Regions from separate parts of the Streptomyces sp. NBC_00377 genome, predicted to be linked through region 1. Evidence: predicted binding sites of a transcription regulator. Region 1 holds the regulator's gene; each other region holds the start of a gene.
The links. The regulator HrcA, encoded in region 1, represses chaperone genes, less so after heat shock. The targets are predictions, from matches to a motif close to TTNGCACTCNGNNNNNCNGAGTGCNAA.

Region 1 (6,833 bases):
GGACGTCGGCCGGACGAGCGTCACGACCCGGCCCTCCAGCAGGAAGCCCCGCGGCTCCAGCGGGAACACCCGGTGCTTGCCGAAGCGGTCCTCCAGGGTCACCGTGCCCGCCTCGCAGCGGATCACCGCCCCGCAGAACCCGGTGCCGGGCTCCTCCACCACCAGGCCCGGCTCCGCCGCGACCTCGGGAACGGGCCCGGGCTTCTTCCAGGGAGGGGTCAGGTCGGCGGAGTACGTCCGAGGCCGCGGGCCCGTGGGGCCCCCGTGCGAAGGGCGGTGGTGCGGGACGGGTGGGCGCATTCGGATGACGATAGGAGAAGCCCGGGGGCGATCAGGGCGACACGCCGAAACGGGAGCTCAGCGCGTCCCGCTGGGCCCGCACGAAGGCCGCGTCGACCACCGCCCCGTGACCGGGCACGTACAGCGCGTCCTCACCGCCGAGAGCGAGCAGGCGGTCGAGGGCGGCGGGCCAGTGGGACGGTACGGCGTCGGGCCCCGCCTGCGGCTCGCCGGACTCCTCGACCAGGTCGCCGCAGAACACCGTCTCGGGCGTGCCGGGCGCTCCGGGGCCGCCGGGCGTGCCGGGGACCAGGACCACCAGGTCGTGGGCGGTGTGGCCGGGTCCGACGTTCGCCAGCAGGACCTGCCGGCCTCCGCCCAGATCGAGGGTCCACTCGCCGGAGACGAGGTGCCGGGGCCGGACGAGCGTGTCCGCCGCTTCCGTCGCCGCCGTCTCGTCGAGCCCGTTGCGCACCGCGTCCGCCCGCAGCTCCTCGGCCCGCACGGTGTCCACGCCCACCGCGCCGAAGACCTCCGCGCCCGCGAAGGCCGCCGCCCCGAACACGTGGTCGAAATGGGGGTGGGTGAGCGCGAGATGGGTCACACGGCAGCCGGTCAGTTCCTCGGCCTCCCCCCGCAGCCGCGCCCCCTCCGCCAGGCTCGATCCGGCGTCGATCATCAGCACCGCGCCCGCCCCGACGACCAGCCCCGCCGTGCAGTCCCAGCCCGGCAGCCGCACCCGTCCCACCCCGGCCGCGACCCGCTCCCACCCGAGCTCTTCCCAAGTCACCGTCATACCGCGACGCTAGCCCCACGACGCTGCGCAGGGGCCGACCTTGCCCCGGGTGTACCCCACAGCCGTACACTGGGCCGGGGAACGCTGGCACTCGGATGTGAAGAGTGCCAGGCGAGGCGCCCGGGGGACCGGGACCGACTGCACTGGAGGTGTGTGCGCGATGCTGAGTGAACGCAGGCTCCAGGTGCTGCGCGCCATCGTCCAGGACTACGTCGGTACCGAGGAACCCGTGGGGTCGAAGGCGCTCACCGAGCGTCACAGCCTCGGTGTCTCCCCGGCGACGGTCCGCAACGACATGGCCGCCCTGGAGGACGAGGGGTACATCGCCCAGCCGCACACCAGTGCCGGGCGGATCCCCACCGACAAGGGCTACCGGCTGTTCGTCGACAAGCTGGCCGGCGTCAAACCGATGACCGGTCCCGAGCGGCGGGCCATCCAGAACTTCCTCGACGGCGCCGTCGACCTCGACGACGTGGTGGCCCGTACCGTACGGCTGCTCGCGCAGCTCACCCGGCAGGTCGCCGTCGTGCAGTACCCGTCCCTGACCCGTTCGACCGTGCGGCACGTGGAGCTTCTCTCGCTCGCCCCCGCGCGCCTGATGCTCGTGCTGATCACGGACACCGGGCGGGTCGAGCAGCGGATGGTGGACTGCCCGGCACCCTTCGGGGAGGCCTCGCTGGCGGATCTGCGCGCGCGGCTCAACAGCCGGGTCGCGGGCCGCCGGTTCGCGGACGTGCCGCATCTGGTGGAAGATCTGCCGGACGCCTTCGAGGCCGAGGACCGAGGCACGGTCACGACGGTGCTCTCCACCCTGCTGGAGACGCTCGTCGAGGAGAACGAGGAGCGGCTGATGATCGGCGGTACCGCCAATCTCACCCGCTTCGGACATGACTTTCCCCTCACCATCCGGCCCGTCCTGGAGGCACTGGAGGAGCAGGTCGTGCTCCTCAAACTCCTCGGCGAGGCGGGGGATTCGGGCATGACCGTACGCATCGGTCACGAGAACGCCTATGAGGGACTCAACTCCACTTCCGTGGTGTCGGTCGGCTACGGTTCGGGCGGCGAAGCACTCGCCAAGCTGGGCGTGGTCGGACCGACCCGCATGGATTACCCGGGAACGATGGGAGCGGTACGAGCGGTGGCACGGTACGTCGGACAGATCCTGGCGGAGTCGTAAGTGGCCACGGACTACTACGCCGTTCTCGGCGTGCGCCGTGATGCGTCGCAGGAAGAGATCAAGAAGGCCTTCCGGCGGCTCGCACGCGAGCTGCACCCGGACGTCAACCCCGATCCGAAGACCCAGGAGCGGTTCAAGGAGATCAACGCCGCTTACGAGGTGTTGTCGGATCCGCAGAAGAAGCAGGTCTACGACCTCGGCGGCGACCCGCTGTCGCAGTCGGGCGGCGCCGGTGCGGGCGGCTTCGGAGCCGGTGGCTTCGGCAACTTCTCCGACATCATGGACGCGTTCTTCGGCACGGCGTCGCAGCGCGGCCCGCGCTCGCGCACCCGGCGCGGCCAGGACGCGATGATCCGGCTGGAGATCGACCTCGAGGAGGCGGCCTTCGGCACGACCAAGGACCTCCAGGTCGACACGGCGATCGTCTGCTCCACGTGCAGCGGCGAGGGCGCCGCCCCCGGCACCACGGCCCAGACGTGTGACATGTGCCGCGGCCGCGGCGAGGTGTCGCAGGTGACGCGGTCCTTCCTGGGGCAGGTCATGACCTCGCGGCCGTGCCCGCAGTGCCAGGGCTTCGGCACCGTGGTGCCCACCCCGTGCCCGGAGTGCGCGGGCGACGGACGGGTGCGCTCGCGTCGCACACTGACCGTGAAGATCCCGGCCGGTGTCGACAACGGCACCCGGATCCAGCTCGCGGGCGAGGGCGAGGTCGGCCCCGGCGGCGGCCCCGCCGGCGACCTGTACGTCGAGATCCACGAGCTGCCGCACAACATGTTCCAGCGGCGCGGCGACGATCTGCACTGCACGGTGACGCTGCCGATGACCGCGGCCGCCCTCGGCACCAAGGTGCCGCTGGAGACCCTCGACGGGCTGGAAGAGGTCGACATCCGGCCCGGCACCCAGTCCGGCCAGTCGATCCCGCTGCACGGCCGGGGCGTCACGCATCTGCGGGGCGGGGGGCGTGGCGACCTCATCGTGCATGTCGAGGTCCAGACGCCGAGCAAACTCGATCCCGAGCAGGAGCGGGTGCTGCGGGAGCTGGCCAAGCTGCGCGGCGAGGAGCGGCCCACCGGGCAGTTCCAGCCCGGGCAGCAGGGGCTGTTCTCCCGGCTGAAGGACGCGTTCAACGGGCGGTGACGGTGGATGCGCGGGGGCCTTTTCGTCCCCGCCGCCCTGTCCCCCTCCCGTCCCGGGGGCCGCGTCACGCGACCCTCGTTCCGGCCCCGGAAGGGCCTTGTCCGCAAGCGCCGGGCAGGCCGGCAGCGTCGGCACAGGACACCCGGCGCCAAGGGGAAGGGTCGATTCGGACTTGTTCGGAGGACGTGACAACATGCCGTCATGTCCTCCGCACTGACCGATCTCTTCCCGCATCCGATCGTGCAGGCCCCCATGGCGGGCGGTGTCTCCCTCCCGCGGCTGGCGGCCGCCGTGTGCGAGGCCGGCGGGCTCGGGTTCCTGGCCGCCGGGTACAAGACGGCCGACGGTCTGTACCAGGAGATCAAGCAGCTGCGGAGCCTCACCGGCCGCCCCTTCGGCGTGAACCTCTTCATGCCGCAGCCGGAGCACTCCGGCGCGGGCGCCGGCTCCACCGGAGCGGCCGCCGCCCTCCCCGCCGCCGGTGCCGTCGAGGTCTACGCCCACCAGCTGGCCGGGGAGGCCGCCTGGTACGAGACCGAACTCGGCGACCCCGACAGTGGCCGTGACGACGGTTACGACGCCAAGCTCGCGGTGCTGCTCGACAACCCGGTGCCGGTGGTGTCGTTCCACTTCGGCGTCCCGAGCGGCGAGGTGCTGGACTCCCTGCGGCGCGCGGGAACGTTCACCCTGGTCACGGCGACCACCACCGAGGAGGCCCTCGCGGTGCAGCGGGCCGGCGCGGACGCGGTGATCGTGCAGGGCGTGGAGGCCGGCGGGCACCAGGGCACCCACCGGGACAACCCCGAGGCCGACGGCTCCGGGATCGGACTGCTCGCGCTGATCGCCCAGGTCCGCGAGTCCGTGAACCTGCCGGTCGTCGCCACGGGCGGGCTGATGCGCGGCAGCCAGATCGCCGCGGTCCTCGCGGCCGGTGCGAGCGCGGCCCAGCTGGGGACCGCGTTCCTCGCCGCGGCCGAGTCCGGCGCGCACGCCGTGCACAAGCAGGCGCTGACCAACCCCCTCTTCGTGCGCACCGAACTGACCCGCGCTTTCTCCGGCCGCCCCGCCCGCGGCCTGGTCAACCGGTTCCTGCGCGAGCACGGCCCGTACGCGCCCGCCGCGTACCCGGAGGTCCACCACCTGACGGCGCCGCTGCGCAAGGCGGCAGCCCAGGCGGGCGACGCGCAGGGCATGGCGCTCTGGGCGGGACAGGGCCACCGGCTGGCCCGCGAGCTGCCGGCCGGCCGGCTGGTGGAGGTCCTGGTGTCCGAACTCGCCGCGGCGCGGACAGCGTTGTCAGAGTTCCCGGCTGGTTCCGGCGGCCTCTCGTGACCGCGCCCGTCTTCGTCGTCGACGCACTCCCGGCCTCCTCCACCTGCGTGCTCGACGGGCCCGAGGGCCGGCACGCCGTCTCCGTGAAGCGGCTGCGGGCCGGCGAGGAGGTCGTCCTCACCGACGGCGCCGGACGCTGGGCCCGGGGTGAGGTCGTCGCCGCCGAGGGCAAGGACCGGCTGGTGGTGAGCCTGGGAGAGGTGACCGAGGAGCCTGCCGAGTCGCCCCGGATCACCGTCGTCCAGGCACTGCCCAAGGGCGACCGCGGCGAACTGGCCGTCGAGACGATGACCGAGACCGGCGTCGACGCGATCGTGCCGTGGGCCGCCTCGCGCTGCATCACCCAGTGGAAGGGCGAGCGCGGCGCGAAGGCGCTCGCCAAGTGGCGGGCCACCGCCCGCGAGGCCGGCAAGCAGTCCCGCCGGGTACGCTTCCCCGAGATCGCCGACGCCTCGACGTCCCGGCAGGTGGCGGCGCTGCTCGCGCGCGCCGACTTCGCCGCCGTCCTGCACGAGGACCGCGACTACGGCAGCGCGCCCCTCGCCACCGCCGAACTCCCGGCCCGGGGTGAGATCGTGCTCGTCGTGGGACCCGAAGGGGGCGTCTCCCCGGACGAGTTGGCGCTCTTCGAGGAAGCGGGCGCGAAGGCGTACCGGCTCGGACGGAGCGTCCTGCGCACCTCGACCGCCGGTACGGCGGCCGTGTCCCTGATCCTGGGCAGGACCGGCCGCTGGTCCTGACCCCGTCGGCCCGCCCTCTTGGAGGACATTGTGGAATTCGCCCAGATAAGGCTGCTGGTCACGGACTTCGCCGCCTGCTACCGCTTCTACGCCGACGTCCTCGGGCTCAAGCCGCAGTCGGGGGCGGAGCAGGGACCGTACGAGAAGTTCTCCGCCGCGACCGGCTCCACCGGGATCGCCATCCAGGACCGCGCGATGATGACGCGGGTGCTCGGCGAACTGGGCGACACGGCGAACGGCCACCGCTCCCTGGTGGCCCTGCGCGTCGACGACCTGGACGCCACCTGTGCACGGATCACCGCCCGCGGCGCCACCCTGATCCACGGCCCCGCCCCGATGACCGACCGGATGCGCGTCGCGCACCTCAAGGACCCGGAGGGCAATCTGGTGGAACTTCAGGAGTGGCTGCTGCTGCTCGGCTGAGCGCGACGGCGGTGAACAGCTCCCAGCCGTCCAACTCCCCGTCCAGGGGGAGCAGTCCCCGCCTGTCGGCCTCGTCCACGAAGGCGCGCACCACACCGGGCAGGTGGAGGTTGAGGTGATGGTCGCGGTCGCCGACGCCGCCGCTGTGCCCGTATCCGCTGCTGCCCGAGTAACGCCCCTCCCCCTCCCGGAACACGATGCGGGTGCGCATGCCGCCCCGGTGCAGGGTGAGGATCTCCCGGCACGGCCCGCCGTCCCCGTGCCGGTGGCGCACCGTCCACCCGTAGGTGGTCGACTCGTCGACGACGAGGGTTCTGCGGCGGCGTGCGTCTCCCATGCCTCCCACGGTAGAGCTCACGCGGAATGTGACCGCAAACGGGCTACCGCGCCGCCCGCCCGAGTGGCACGCTGCCGTGCATGGGGGCATTGAGGCGTTGGTGGCTTCTCCCGGGGGTGGCCGTCGCGGCGATCGGCATCGTGGCGTGCGAGCCCGGCGGGTTGAGCACCATGTCCGTGGCGTACACCACCGACTCGGCCGCGACGGCTGAGATGCAGCGCCGGGACGTGAACGTGCGCTGGCTGACCTGCACGGCCCAGTACAAGGACCAGCAGAAGGCGGGCGCGGTCGCCTCCGTGGACTGCCGGGGGAAGACCGGCGACGGGCGGGACATCACGGTCGAGGGCCAGGTCGCGCGGGCGGTCGACGGGGCCTGTGTCCGGGGGGATCTCACCGCCGTGGTCGGCAGGAAGCAGTTGTTCCGGGTGAGCGGGCTGGGTGATTGCAGGTCCGCGACACCGTCGCCGGTCGCCCCGTCCGGATCCGCCCGGCCCGGCGCCCGGCCGACGGTCACCGTGACGGTCACCGTCACCGAGACCGTGGGCGGCGGCGGGGGCGGTGCAGGGAAGTGAGGGAAACCCCTGACCTGCGGTGCCGCCGATGCATACAGTG
Region 2 (6,833 bases), 1.0 Mb from region 1:
TGTGTGTTGAGAGGAGGATGCACCCTGCACGTGTACCGCGCACCTCGGGGGGTTCCATCGTCATGCCCGGACTTCGTCCGCACGGCGGCCGCGGCCGCACCGTCTCCTGGGCCGTCGCGCTGGCGGCCGCGGCCTCTCTGACCCTGGCCGGCTGCGAGGGCGGCGACGGCGCCGGCGCCGGCTCGAAGGCCGCCCCGGAGACGACCGCGGCCGCCGCCGCGACCCCGGTGTCGAGCAGCGCCGCTCCCGCACCGGAGCCGTCCCCGAGCGACAGTGGCCCGGCGGCGTCGCCCACGCCCACGGTCGTGACCCTCGGCGACCACTCCGGCACCGCCGTCGGGAAGGCCGTGGCCGACGCCCGGGCGGACGGACTCCGTTACGTCGTCTACCTCCAGGGCACGGGCGCCTCGCTCGACGGCGGCGGGCGGAAGGCCTCCTCGTGGAGCGCGGGCGAGAAGATCTGCGAGCAGATAGACGACCCCACCGACGTCAACAGCTCCTTCGACGTGGCCTTCGTCGTCCCACGGGACGGCCGGAACTGCGCGGGCAGCCTGACGGCCACCCCGAAGCCGACGAAGACCGCGACCGACACGACGGGCGGCGGGACGAGCGGCGGCTCCGGTTCAGGCGGCGGCAGCAAGGGGTGCGAGCTCACCAGCCCGGCGGGCAACTGCTACGCCGACGGCCAGTTCTGCGCCCAGCGCCACCACGGACTGAGCACCTACGGCAAGGGCGGCGAGTACCTCACCTGCGAGGAGGACGCCGCCGGCGTCTGGCGCTGGTCGGACGGCCACCCCGGCTGACTCGCCGCCCGAGGATCCGCAAGGCCTTCACTCGTTCAGGAGCACGCTTCAGTGATCGCTGTCACCGGCCTCCGTGGACAGCACAACTAGGCCACCTTCCGGGTCGCGTACTCCGCGATCTCCGCCATCGGCGGCCGTTCCTCGGTGTCCACGGAGTAGGTGCGCGGCTCGAAGCCGTCGGAGCTGCGTTCGAACTGGGTGAGGGACGGGCGGATCAGGTGTCCGCGGGCCAGCCGGAGCTGGGCGGTGCGGTAGATGGCCGCCGCCATCCGGCCCAGCGCCTGGCCGTCCTGGTGGCGGTGCTTGCGCACACCGACGTCGACCTGGGCGAGGGCGTCCAGGCCCACCAGGTGCAGGGCGTCGACCAGCATGCCCAGCTCCACTCCGTAGCCGACGGGGAACGGCAACTGCTCCAGCAGGCTGCGGCGGGCCGCGTACTCGCCGCCGAGCGGCTGCACGAACCCGGCCAGCTGCGGCCAGTGCATGTTGAGCAGCGGGCGGGCCATCAGCTCGGTGACCCTTCCGCCCTGGCCGGCCGCCCCGCCCAGCGGACGGTCGTACATGGCCTTGACCAGGTTCACCCCGGGGTCGGTGAGCAGCGGGCCGACGATCCCCGAGACGAAGTCGGAGGAGAACTCCCGCAGGTCGGCGTCGATGAAACAGACGATGTCCCCGGTGGTGGCCAGCAGCGAGCGCCACAGGACCTCGCCCTTGCCCGGCACGGCCGGTATGCGCGGCAGGATGTCGTCCCGGTGGACGACGCGCGCCCCGGCCGCCGCGGCCACCTGGGACGTACGGTCGGTCGACCCCGAGTCGACGACGACTATCTCGTCGACGAGCGGGACCTGGTGCATGAGGTCGTGCCGGATGATCGCGACGATGTCACCGACCGTCTCCTCCTCGTTCAGCGCGGGCAGGACGACGGACACCGACTGGTTGGTGGCGCGCTTCGCGGCCAGGATCCCGTGCAGCGGACGGTCGGTCAGGGACCAGGAGCGGGTGGCCAGCCAGCGCTCGGTTTCTTGAAGCACAGTCTGCGGCTCCTCACTGTCGTGATCACACCGGGTGCACGGAGGGTGACCGTGTGATCCATCTCGCGGTTCGGACGACTATCTCAACTGTCCTGGCCTTCGGTTACAGTCTTGAACAACGCGGATGACCATCGCATGTCCGAGGTCGCCCCCCGTTCACAACTTCATACCGCTCATCCAGAGGGGCAGAGGGATACGGCCCGATGAAGCCCCGGCAACCCTCCAGCCGGTCTCGTGACGATCACTGATTCACTTCGTGGTCGCTCCGCGGGGCTCCCGGCTCGGGAAGGTGCCAAATCCGTCTCACGGCGAGATGCGTCGTGAGGAAGATGAGGAGAAAGGGCCTCGCCTCACATGGCTGCGCAGACTGTTGCAAGCACGACTGATGCAAGCACCACCGACTCTACGACGACCTCGGCTGCCGACCTCGGTCCGGCCACCGCGTTGAGCTGCCGCGAGTGCGGCCACCGGGTGCCTCTCGGCCCGGTCTTCGCCTGCGAGGAGTGTTTCGGCCCGCTCGAGATCGCGTACGACTTCTCCTCCTACGACACGGAGGAGCTCCGCAAGCGCATCGAGGCGGGACCCGCGAACATCTGGCGCTACGCGCCGCTGCTGCCCGTCCCCGCGGATGTGGCCGACAAGCCCAACATCAACCCCGGCTGGACCAAGCTCGTGCAGGCCGACAACCTCGCCCGCGAGCTGGGCGTCGAGGCCGGCAAGCTGTTCGTCAAGGACGACTCCGGCAACCCGACGCACTCCTTCAAGGACCGCGTCGTCGCCCAGGCCATCGAGGCCGCCCGCGCGTTCGGCTTCACCACGCTGTCCTGCTCCTCCACGGGCAACCTGGCCGGCGCCGTCGGCGCGGCAGCCGCCCGGGCCGGCTTCCGGTCCTGCGTGTTCATCCCGCACGACCTGGAGCAGGGCAAGGTCGTCATGGCCGCGATCTACGGCGGCGAGCTCGTCGGCATCGAGGGCAACTACGACGACGTCAACCGCTTCTGCTCCGAGCTCATCGGCGACTCGGCGGGCGAGGGCTGGGGCTTCGTCAACGTCAACCTGCGGCCGTACTACGCCGAGGGCTCCAAGACGCTGGCGTACGAGATCTGCGAGCAGCTCGGCTGGCGGCTGCCGGACCAGCTGGTCGTGCCGATCGCCTCCGGGTCCCAGCTGACGAAGATCGACAAGGGCCTCCAGGAGCTGATCAAGCTCGGGCTGGTCGAGGACAGGCCGTACAAGATCTTCGGTGCGCAGGCCGAGGGCTGCTCCCCGGTCTCCGTCGCCTACAAGGCCGGGCACGACGTGGTGCGCCCGCAGAAGCCGAACACCATCGCCAAGTCGCTGGCCATCGGCAACCCGGCGGACGGTCCGTACGTCCTCGACATCGCCCGGCGCACCGGCGGCGCGGTGGAGGACGTGAACGACGAGCAGATCGTCGACGCGATCAAGCTGCTGGCGCGGACCGAGGGCATCTTCGCCGAGACCGCCGGCGGGGTGACGGTGGGTGTGACGCGCAAGCTGATCGAGAACGGTCTTCTCGACCCGACACTCATCACCGTCGTGCTGAACACCGGCGACGGTCTGAAGACGCTGGACGCGGTGGCCGACACCGGTCTGACCGCGACCATCCGCCCGACCCTGGAGTCGTTCCGGGACGCGGGTCTCGGCTGAGAGATTCGTTGTCCGTCTGCGGCGCGTGGGGCCGGCCGCCCCCGCGCGGCGGCAGCCGCACGATCCAGACAGCCCCGCGCCCCTCAGGGGGCGCTCCGCCCGACCGGAGGTCGAAAGCCATGAGCGTTACCGTCCGCATCCCCACCATCCTTCGCACCTACACGGGTGGCGCCGCCGAGGTGAAGGCCGAGGGGGCGACCCTGGGCGAGGTCATCTCCGACCTGGAGAAGAACCACACCGGCATCGCCGCCCGGGTCCTGGACGACCAGGGCAAGCTGCGCCGGTTCGTCAACGTGTACGTGAACGACGACGACGTGCGCTTCGAGCAGGGTCTTGAGACGGCCACTCCGGACGGCGCGGGGATCTCCATCATTCCCGCGGTCGCTGGCGGCTGAAGGACGGCCGTTCGGCGCCCGTCGGTACCCGCTGGTAGTACCCACCGGTAGTAACCGTCGGTAACAGTGATTACCGAGTGTTCATCGAATTGCCCTCTCCGCGATAGAAGCGGAGGGGGCAATTCAGTGTGGTTGAGCGCGGTACAGTTGGGGAACCCGGTCCCGATCACCGGTTCCGGCGCCTTTTCTTTCCGCCCTGCGCCCGACAAGAAGCAGCCAAAGTGTGCGCCTCTTTCGTGGCTTTTGCGGCCTTTGTGGGGCCCGACTTGCCCTCAATTCAGGCGAATTCTCGCCACATTCCGGATCCCGTACGTCCGGAATTCTCGTCCGACTGACCTGTTGCAGACGGCAGTTGGACAGATACATTCAGCCGCGGTCGACGCGTTCCGGCGCACGCCCCCAAGCCAACCGGGGGGTGAGGTCTGACCCGGATCCGCGAAGTGTGGGTCCGTGCAAGGGCCAGTAATAGGGGAGTTAGGCATGGCTCAGGGCACCGTCAAATGGTTCAACGCGGAGAAGGGGTACGGCTTCATCGCGGTCGACGGTGGTGCGGATGTTTTCGTCCACTACAGCGCGATTCAGATGGACGGCTACCGCACCCTGGAAGAGGGTCAGCGGGTCGATTTCGAGATCTCGCAGGGTCAGAAGGGGCCGCAGGCGGACATGGTCCGTCTCGCGACCGGCTGAAGCACGCGCCGACTGAAAGCGTCGTTCTTCTGTACATCTGACGAAGGGCTCGCACCCCCACGGGGGGCGAGCCCTTCGGTCTGTCCCGGGGTGGTCCTGGAGGCGACCGCGAGACGCCCCCGGCGAGTGTCCGGAAGGACCCCGTTCCGGCGGAGGCGCTTGCACTCTCATGGGTCGAGTGCTAATCATTGGCGTTAGCACTCTGAAGGTGAGAGTGACAACGAGGACCGGGTCGGTGAGGCCCGCAGGCCAGGTGGGGCAAGGAACCACGAGGCCGGCGAGCCGTCCGTCGCGGGCGCCAGCGCGGTCCGGAGCAATCCACCCCAGTCCGGGAGGACCACTTCACATGGCCAAGATCATCGCGTTCGACGAGGAGGCACGGCGCGGCCTCGAGCGCGGCATGAACCAGCTCGCGGACGCCGTGAAGGTGACGCTCGGCCCCAAGGGCCGCAACGTCGTCCTCGAGAAGAAGTGGGGCGCCCCCACGATCACCAACGATGGTGTCTCCATCGCCAAGGAGATCGAGCTCGAGGACCCGTACGAGAAGATCGGCGCCGAGCTGGTCAAGGAAGTCGCCAAGAAGACGGACGACGTCGCCGGTGACGGTACGACCACCGCGACCGTCCTCGCCCAGGCCCTGGTCAAGGAAGGCCTGCGCAACGTAGCCGCCGGCGCCAACCCGATGGCCCTCAAGCGCGGTATCGAGAAGGCCGTCGAGGCCGTCTCCGGCGCCCTGCTCGAGCAGGCCAAGGATGTCGAGACCAAGGAGCAGATCGCTTCCACGGCCTCCATCTCCGCCGCCGACACCCAGATCGGCGAGCTCATCGCCGAGGCCATGGACAAGGTCGGCAAGGAAGGCGTCATCACCGTCGAGGAGTCCCAGACCTTCGGTCTGGAGCTGGAGCTCACCGAGGGTATGCGCTTCGACAAGGGCTACATCTCGGCGTACTTCGCCACCGACATGGAGCGTATGGAGGCCGTCCTCGACGACCCGTACATCCTGATCGCGAACTCCAAGATCGCCAACGTCAAGGACCTGCTCCCGCTCCTGGAGAAGGTCATGCAGTCGGGCAAGCCGCTGCTGATCATCGCCGAGGACGTCGAGGGCGAGGCCCTGTCCACGCTGGTCGTCAACAAGATCCGCGGGACCTTCAAGTCCGTCGCGGTCAAGGCCCCGGGCTTCGGCGACCGCCGCAAGGCGATGCTGAACGACATCGCCATCCTCACCGGTGGCGAGGTCATCTCCGAGGAGGTCGGTCTCAAGCTCGAGAACACGACCCTCGACCTGCTCGGCAAGGCCCGCAAGGTCGTCATCACCAAGGACGAGACCACCATCGTCGACGGTGCCGGCTCCTCGGACCAGGTCGCCGGCCGGGTCAACCAGATCCGCGCCGAGATCGAGAACAGCGACTCGGACTACGACCGCGAGAAGCTCCAGGAGCGCCTGGCGAAGCTCGCCGGCGGTGTCGCGGTCATCAAGGCCGGCGCCGCCACCGAGGTGGAGCTCAAGGAGCGCAAGCACCGCATCGAGGACGCCGTCCGCAACGCGAAGGCCGCCGTCGAGGAGGGCATCGTCGCCGGTGGTGGCGTGGCGCTCATCCAGGCGTCCGCCGTCTTCGAGAAGCTGGAGCTCGAGGGTGACGAGGCGACCGGCGCCAACGCCGTGCGCATCGCGCTCGAGGCCCCGCTCAAGCAGATCGCCGTCAACGGTGGTCTCGAGGGTGGCGTCGTCGTCGAGAAGGTCCGCAACCTGCCCATCGGCCACGGCCTGAACGCCGCGACCGGCGAGTACGTCGACATGATCGCCGAAGGCATCATCGACCCGGCGAAGGTCACGCGCTCTGCCTTGCAGAACGCGGCCTCCATCGCCGCGCTGTTCCTCACCACCGAGGCCGTCATCGCCGACAAGCCGGAGAAGGCGTCCGCGCCGGCCGGCGGCGGCATGCCGGGCGGTGACATGGACTTCTGATCGACCTGACGGTTGATCGCCTGTCCTTCGACCGAGGGCGGCACTTCCCGGAAACGGGGGGTGCCGCCCTCGGGCGTTTCGGACCGTAGGAGCCGTCATACGGGTGTCCTCTCCTGTCGTTTCAGGGACATGGCGGCCCGGATCTCCTCCACACGGGCATGGATCGCGGGGGCGTGCAGGAGTGCAGGGGGGTGTGGGGGTGTGCGCTCGCCGCGACAGCGGCGGCACACGCCTCCCGGCAGGGCTTCCGGATGTCCCGGGACCCCGGGGCTCGGAGCTG
Region 3 (6,833 bases), 2.3 Mb from region 1:
CTGCCGCGAGCGCGCTGTGGAAGTCGCTGAAATAAGTCCCGGTGAGGTGTCGATCCGGTCCGGGCCCGTTCGACGAAGGTGTGAGAGGCCGGAAAGGACCCGGCTCACCCGACCCGAGGAGTCACCATGCCGCGCTACCTGTCGCTCGTGCAGATCGACGAGGCCACCGCCCCCGCGGAGGGACCGAGCCCCGAGCTGATGCAGCGGATGGGCGAGCTGATCGAGGAGATCACCAAGGCCGGCGTCATGCTCGACACCGCCGGGCTCACCCCGTCCGCCCAGGGCGCCCGCGTGCACTGGGAGGGCGGAAAGCTCTCGGTCACCGACGGCCCCTTCACCGAGTCCAAGGAGGTCGTCGGCGGCTATGCCCTCATGCAGTGCAAGGACATGGCCGAGGCCCTCGAGTGGACGAAGCGGTTCCTGAAGGTGCACGAGGAGCACTGGACGGTGACCTGCGAGGTGCGGGAGATCGCGGAGGGCTGAGCGTTCCCCGGGTACGCACCCGGACGCGTTGCCCGATGCGGTCGTCGGCGCGGTCGTGGGCGGGGTCGTCGGTAGGTTCGCGGTGCGTTCCTTGGTCCGAACGCGTGCCGGGGTGTTCGATGGTGGGTTGTGGAACAACAGCCCGCCCCGGACCCCCGGCCCGCCCCGGACCCCCGGCCCGCCCCGGACGCCCCTCCCGTCCCGGATCCCCGGACCGCCATCGAGACCGTCTTCCGACTGGAGTCGCCCCGGGTCATCGCGGTCGTCGCCCGTGTCGTGCGTGACGTCGGCATCGCCGAGGAACTGGCGCAGGACGCCCTGGTCGCCGCGTTGGAGCAGTGGCCGCGTGACGGTGTGCCCGACAACCCCGGCGCCTGGCTCACCGGCACCGCCCGGCACCGCGCCGTCGACCTGGTCCGCCGCCGGGAGAACTACGCCCGCAAGCTCCAGGAGATCGGCCGCGGCCTGGACACCGCCGAACCGCCGGAGGAGCCCGCCGACCCCGACGACATCGACGACGACCTGCTCAGGCTCGTCTTCACCGCCTGCCACCCGGTGCTGTCCGCCGAGGCCCGCACCGCCCTCACCCTGCGCCTGCTGGGCGGCCTGAGCACGACCGAGATCGCCCGCGCCTTCCTGGTGCCCGAAGCGACCGTGGCCCAGCGCATCGTCCGCGCCAAGAAGACCCTGGCCACCAGGAACATCGCCTTCGAGGTGCCCTACGGCCCCGACCGCGAGGCCCGTCTCGGCTCGGTCCTCGACGTCATCTACCTCATCTTCAACGAGGGGTACGCGGCCACCGCGGGCGACGACTGGCTGCGCCCGGCGCTGTGCGAGGACGCGCTGCGGCTGGCCCGGCAGCTGGCGTGCCTGATGCCGAAGGAGCCGGAGGTCCACGGCCTGGTCTCCCTGCTGGAGTTCCAGGCGTCCCGCACGCCCGCCCGCACGGCGCCCGACGGGACGCCCGTCCTCCTCGAGGACCAGGACCGGCGCCGCTGGAACCGGATGCTCATCGCCCGCGGTATCGCCGCCCTCGGCCTGGCCCGTCGGGCTGCTGCCGGTGGCCTCCCGGGCCGGTACGCGCTCCAGGCCGCCATCGCCGCCTGCCACGCGCACGCGTACCGCTACGCCGACACGGACTGGGCGAGCATCGCCACCCTGTACGGGCTGCTGGCGGCCCGCTTCCCCTCTCCGGTGGTCGAGTTGAACCGGGCGGTCGCCGTGTCGATGACCGAGGGCCCGGCCGCCGCCCTGGCCCTCGTCGACGCCCTGACCGCCGTACCCGCCCTGCGGGACTACCACCTGCTCCCGAGCGTCCGCGCCGATCTCCTGTCCCGCCTGGGCCGTGCCGCGGAGGCCCGCGCGGAGTTCGAACGCGCGGCGGCGCTGACGGCCAGCACACCCGAACGGCACCTGCTGTTGCGCAGGGCGGCGGAGTCAGCGGAGTCGGCTGACCGCTACTGATCGGCGGCAGCCAGGCGGTCGCCTCGCAGGAGGACGGCTGACGGCCTGAACGGCGTCAGGCGGTGGCGGGCTTCCCGATCAGCATGGTCGGGGCGCCCGCCACTCGGGTGAGGAACACCGTCGCCGCCTCGGAGCCCTGCGGCTTGGGCAGCACCTTCTTGCGCAGTTCCTCCGGCTCCACGGCCGACCCCCGTTTCTTCACGGTCAGGATCCCCACCCCCCGCTCGCGCAGCAGCGCCTTCAGCTTCTTCACGTTGAAGGGGAGCCGGTCGGTGATCTCGTAGGCGGTGGCGTGCGGGGTGGGGCGCAGGGCGTCGGCGGTGACGTAGGCGATGGTCGCGTCGATCAGCCCGCCCTCCAGCTCCCGGGCCACGTCGGCGACCAGATGGGCCCGGATGACGGCGCCGTCGGGCTCGTACAGATACCGCCCGACCGGCCGGACGTCCGGGTCGGGCAGCCCGCCGCCGAGCAGGGTCCGGGGCCCCGGCAGCAGGGTGGCCCGGACGGCCCCCGGCTCGGTCCCGAACCACAGCACCGCCTCCTTCACGTCCCCGCCGTCCGAGATCCACTCGGCCTCGGCCTCGGCGGGGATCGCCTCGTGCGGCACGCCGGGCGCGATCTTCAGGGCGGCGCGCGGGGCGGCGAGGGCGGCGCCGACCGCCCAGGACAGCGGAGGCGAGTACGCCTCGGGGTCGAAGATGCGTCCCCGGCCTCCTCTGCGCGCCGGATCGACGAAGACGGCGTCGTAGCCGCCGGTGTCCACCTCGGTGACGTCCGCCTCCCGCACCTCGATCAGTCCGCTCAGCCCCAGTGCGTCGGCGTTCGCGCGCGCCGCCTCCGCCGTGGCCGGGTCCCGGTCCACGGCCAGCACCCTGATCCCGGCCCGGGCGAGCGCGATCGCGTCGCCGCCGATCCCGCAGCACAGGTCGGCCACCGAGGTCACGCCGAGCGCCTTCATCCGCTCGGCCCGGTACCCGGCGACACTCGCCCGCGTCGACTGCTCCACCCCGTTCGGCGTGAAGAACATCCGCTCCGCGTCCTCGGCCCCGAACTTCACCACCGCCCGCTGCCGCAGTCTGGCCTGGCCGAGGGCCGCGGACACCAGGTCGGCGGGGTGCTCGCGGCGCAGCCGGGTGGCGACGGCGAGTTCGTCGGCGGGCGCGGTGCCACGCACCGCGTCGAGGAGGGCACGGCCCTGGGGGGTGAGCAGCGGAGCGAGGACGTTCACCCCTTCATTGTCGGCCCGCCGCCCGCCCCGCCCGGCCAGGGGGTCCTGTCGGCCGGGCGGGAGCCGCCGGTCGTACCTGTGGGCCAGTCGGTGGACGGTGGCTGTCCGGCGGCGGTGTCGGGTCGGGTTCCGGGGCGGTGGCTGCGATGATCCGGCGCCATGAGATCTGTCGTACTAAATGATGAAAGGCCCGGGCGTACGGCATTCCGGAGTGTGCTCGTCGTCCTCGCGCTGGCCGGCATCGCCTCGGGCTGCGCGGGAGGCGGAGAGGGCGGCCGCTCGGCCCGCCCCGCGGCGGGTCAGCAGCCCAGGAAGGCGGCACCCCCCGAGGCGCCGCCCGCCCGCGCCCTGCACTCGTACGCCACGAGGCTCCGCGCCGCGCACCGGGCCAGGGTCGCCGCGGCGAAGCGCTGGGGCCTGAGGGCGGTCCCGCTGACACCCCCGGCGCCGCCCGTGCACAAGCCGGAGATCACCACGCGCAAGGGCTTCGAGGTCGACGGTCACGAGGAACTCGGCCTCCCGCCGGTCTTCACCACCGTCCCGACCGAGGACCGGGTCGTTTTCCTCACCGTCGACGACGGCGCCGAGAAGGACCCGGCGTTCCTGCGCATGATGAGCGAGCTGGAGATCCCGTACACCGCCTTCCTCAGCGACTATCTGATCAAGGATGACTACGGCTACTTCAAGAAGATGCAGGACACGGGCGTGTCCCTGAACAACCACACCCTCCACCACCCCTACCTGCCCGCCCTCTCCTATGCGCGCCAGAAGTACGAGATCTGCGGCATGCAGCGCGTGATCGAGAAGCGCTACGGCACGCGCCCGACCCTCTTCCGGCCGCCTTTCGGCAACTATGACCGGGACACCCTGCGGGCAGCGAAGACCTGCGGTGTGCGCTACGCCCCGCTCTGGGACGAGGAGGTCTTCGTCGACCACTGGGAGTACCGCGAGGGGGATCGGAGCCTCCACCCGGGGGACATCGTCCTGACTCATTTCCGCGGCCGCGGCGACTGGAAGGGCACGATGCCCGGGATGGTCCGCCGTTTTCTGAACAAGGTCACGGCCAAGGGCTACGCGGTGGCCCGACTGGAGGACTACCTGTGAGGGACATGCGGACGGCACGGACGGCGCGGGTGAAGCCGGCGGCGCCGATGACGCGCACGGCACCGGTGGCATCGAAGAGGCCGAGGCGGCCGCCGGCCTCCCTGATCCTGGCCGCCGTCACGGCATTCGCGGCCCTGGCCACTCTGGCGACGGGCTGTGCCCAGTCCGTCGACCCCATCGAACGGCTGGGAAAGAAGGCCGCCGCCGGAGTCGGGCCGCACCGCCCGACCGGGCAGGAGGCGTACCGCCGCTGGGGCCTTGCGGGCCCCCTGGCTCCCGCGCCGCGCCATCCGGCCCGCTCCCTGGCGGGCAGTCCGGGAGCGGCCTTCCCCCCGGTCGTCGACCACGTCCCGACCGCCGACCGCGTCGTCTTCCTCACCTACGACGACGGCGCCGAACGCGACCCCCGCTTCGTCGACATGGTCCGCGAACTGCGCCTTCCGGTGAGCATGTTCCTCACGGACAGCGTGGTGGGCCCGGGTTACGCCCACTTCGCCCGCCTCCGGTCCGTCGGCGCGAGCATCCAGAACCACACCCTGGACCACCCGGCCCTGCGCGGCCTGCCGTACGCCGGCCAGCGCGCCGAGATCTGCGGTCAGCAGGACAAACTCCGGTCCCGCTTCGGGGTGCGCCCCCGCCTCTTCCGCCCGCCCTACGGCGCCTATGACACGACCACCCGACGCGCCGCCGCCGACTGCGGCCTCGCGGCCGTCGTCCTGTGGCGCGCCTCGATGGGCCCCGCCGGCCTCACCTACGCCCACGGGCCGCGTCGTCTCCACCCCGGCGACATCATCGCCGTGGCCCCGGACGAGACGACGGGCTCGGGCCTGCGGGAACGCACGACGCGCCTGCTGCGACGGGTACAGGAGCAGGGCCTGACGGTGGCCAGGCTGGAGGACTACGTCTGAGAGCCGGGGGTCTGTCTTTTCAGCCCGTCGGGGGGCTCCCCCCGGGTGAGTCCGAGGACGAGGCCCGTTCAGGGCCGAAGCGGGGGCCGAAGGACGGCAGCCGCCGGTGCGGACTCGCGCGGGCCCACAACGGCGAATGGGCCACTCACCCAAGCTGAAATCCGGCCGACGCGCCGCGCGCATTGGCACTCCGCTTGACCGAGTGCTAATCGCAGTCATAGTCTCGCTCCTGGCACTCCCCACTGGAGAGTGCCAACAGCGACGGGCAGGTCCGGCACCCGCGACGACGGATCCACCTGGTCGCCACCTCAGACAATCAGCCCCGTGAGATCTCCGAAGGGGGAGGTCGGATCGTGACGACCACCAGCTCCAAGGTTGCCATCAAGCCGCTCGAGGACCGCATTGTGGTCCAGCCGCTCGACGCCGAGCAGACCACCGCCTCTGGCCTGGTCATCCCGGACACCGCGAAGGAGAAGCCCCAGGAGGGCGCAGTCCTCGCGGTGGGCCCGGGTCGCTTCGAGAACGGCGAGCGCCTGCCGCTCGACGTCAAGGTCGGCGACGTCGTCCTGTACAGCAAGTACGGCGGCACCGAGGTGAAGTACAACGGCGAGGAGTACCTCGTCCTCTCGGCCCGCGACGTGCTCGCGATCATCGAGAAGTAATTCACCCAGTTTTGCAGTGAACTGCGCTCCTGGCCCCGCGTCTTTGTGAAGCCGGGTGCTGGGGGCGCAGTTCGTTTCTCCCACGCTTTCCGAGAGGGCTGAACCGCTCCCATGGCGAAGATCCTGAAGTTCGACGAGGACGCCCGTCGCGCCCTCGAGCGCGGCGTCAACAAGCTTGCCGACACGGTCAAGGTGACGATCGGCCCCAAGGGCCGCAACGTCGTCATCGACAAGAAGTTCGGCGCCCCCACCATCACCAACGACGGTGTCACGATCGCCCGTGAGGTCGAGCTCGACGACCCGTACGAGAACCTCGGCGCGCAGCTGGTGAAGGAGGTGGCGACCAAGACCAACGACATCGCGGGTGACGGTACGACCACCGCCACCGTGCTCGCCCAGGCCCTGGTCCGCGAGGGCCTGAAGAACGTCGCCGCGGGTGCCTCCCCGGCCGCCCTGAAGAAGGGCATCGACGCCGCGGTCAAGGCGGTCTCCGAGGAGCTCCTCGCCACCGCCCGCCCGATCGACGAGAAGTCCGACATCGCGGCCGTCGCCGGTCTGTCCGCCCAGGACAGCCAGGTCGGCGAGCTCATCGCCGAGGCGATGGACAAGGTCGGCAAGGACGGTGTCATCACCGTCGAGGAGTCCAACACCTTCGGTCTGGAGCTGGACTTCACCGAGGGCATGGCCTTCGACAAGGGCTACCTGTCGCCGTACTTCGTGACGGACCAGGAGCGCATGGAGGCCGTCCTCGAGGACCCCTACATCCTCATCAACCAGGGCAAGATCTCCTCCATCGCCGACCTGCTGCCGCTGCTGGAGAAGGTCATCCAGACCAACTCCTCCCGGCCGCTGCTGATCATCGCCGAGGACGTCGAGGGCGAGGCCCTGTCGACCCTGGTCGTGAACAAGATCCGCGGCACCTTCAACGCGGTCGCCGTCAAGGCCCCGGGCTTCGGTGACCGCCGCAAGGCGATGCTCCAGGAC

Region 2: groL (chaperonin GroEL) is a predicted target of HrcA. The motif match lies at 4,743-4,769, and genes of this name have one in related genera.
Region 3: groES (co-chaperone GroES) is a predicted target of HrcA. The motif match lies at 5,370-5,396, and genes of this name have one in related genera.

What each region holds. Positions count from the first base shown of each region.
Region 1 covers NZ_CP107958.1:6,084,129-6,090,961, forward strand. Annotated here, with positions in the region: gene OHS71_RS27045 (DUF3097 domain-containing protein) at 1-300, opposite strand, end outside; gene OHS71_RS27050 (MBL fold metallo-hydrolase) at 332-1,075, opposite strand; gene hrcA (heat-inducible transcriptional repressor HrcA) at 1,236-2,252, shown strand; gene dnaJ (molecular chaperone DnaJ) at 2,253-3,389, shown strand; gene OHS71_RS27065 (nitronate monooxygenase) at 3,591-4,721, shown strand; gene OHS71_RS27070 (16S rRNA (uracil(1498)-N(3))-methyltransferase) at 4,718-5,461, shown strand; gene OHS71_RS27075 (VOC family protein) at 5,492-5,884, shown strand; gene OHS71_RS27080 (hypothetical protein) at 5,826-6,221, opposite strand; gene OHS71_RS27085 (hypothetical protein) at 6,302-6,793, shown strand.
Region 2 covers NZ_CP107958.1:5,049,022-5,055,854, forward strand. Annotated here, with positions in the region: gene OHS71_RS22720 (hypothetical protein) at 63-803, shown strand; gene OHS71_RS22725 (glucosyl-3-phosphoglycerate synthase) at 890-1,834, opposite strand; SAM riboswitch class I at 2,005-2,170, shown strand; gene thrC (threonine synthase) at 2,189-3,502, shown strand; gene OHS71_RS22735 (MoaD/ThiS family protein) at 3,622-3,897, shown strand; gene OHS71_RS22740 (cold-shock protein) at 4,378-4,584, shown strand; gene groL (chaperonin GroEL) at 4,931-6,553, shown strand.
Region 3 covers NZ_CP107958.1:3,752,060-3,758,892, reverse strand. Annotated here, with positions in the region: gene OHS71_RS16775 (LCP family protein) at 1-35, shown strand, start outside; gene OHS71_RS16770 (YciI family protein) at 127-483, shown strand; gene OHS71_RS16765 (RNA polymerase sigma factor) at 703-1,947, shown strand; gene OHS71_RS16760 (THUMP-like domain-containing protein) at 2,003-3,175, opposite strand; gene OHS71_RS16755 (polysaccharide deacetylase family protein) at 3,335-4,279, shown strand; gene OHS71_RS16750 (polysaccharide deacetylase family protein) at 4,327-5,187, shown strand; gene groES (co-chaperone GroES) at 5,541-5,849, shown strand; gene groL (chaperonin GroEL) at 5,961-6,833, shown strand, end outside.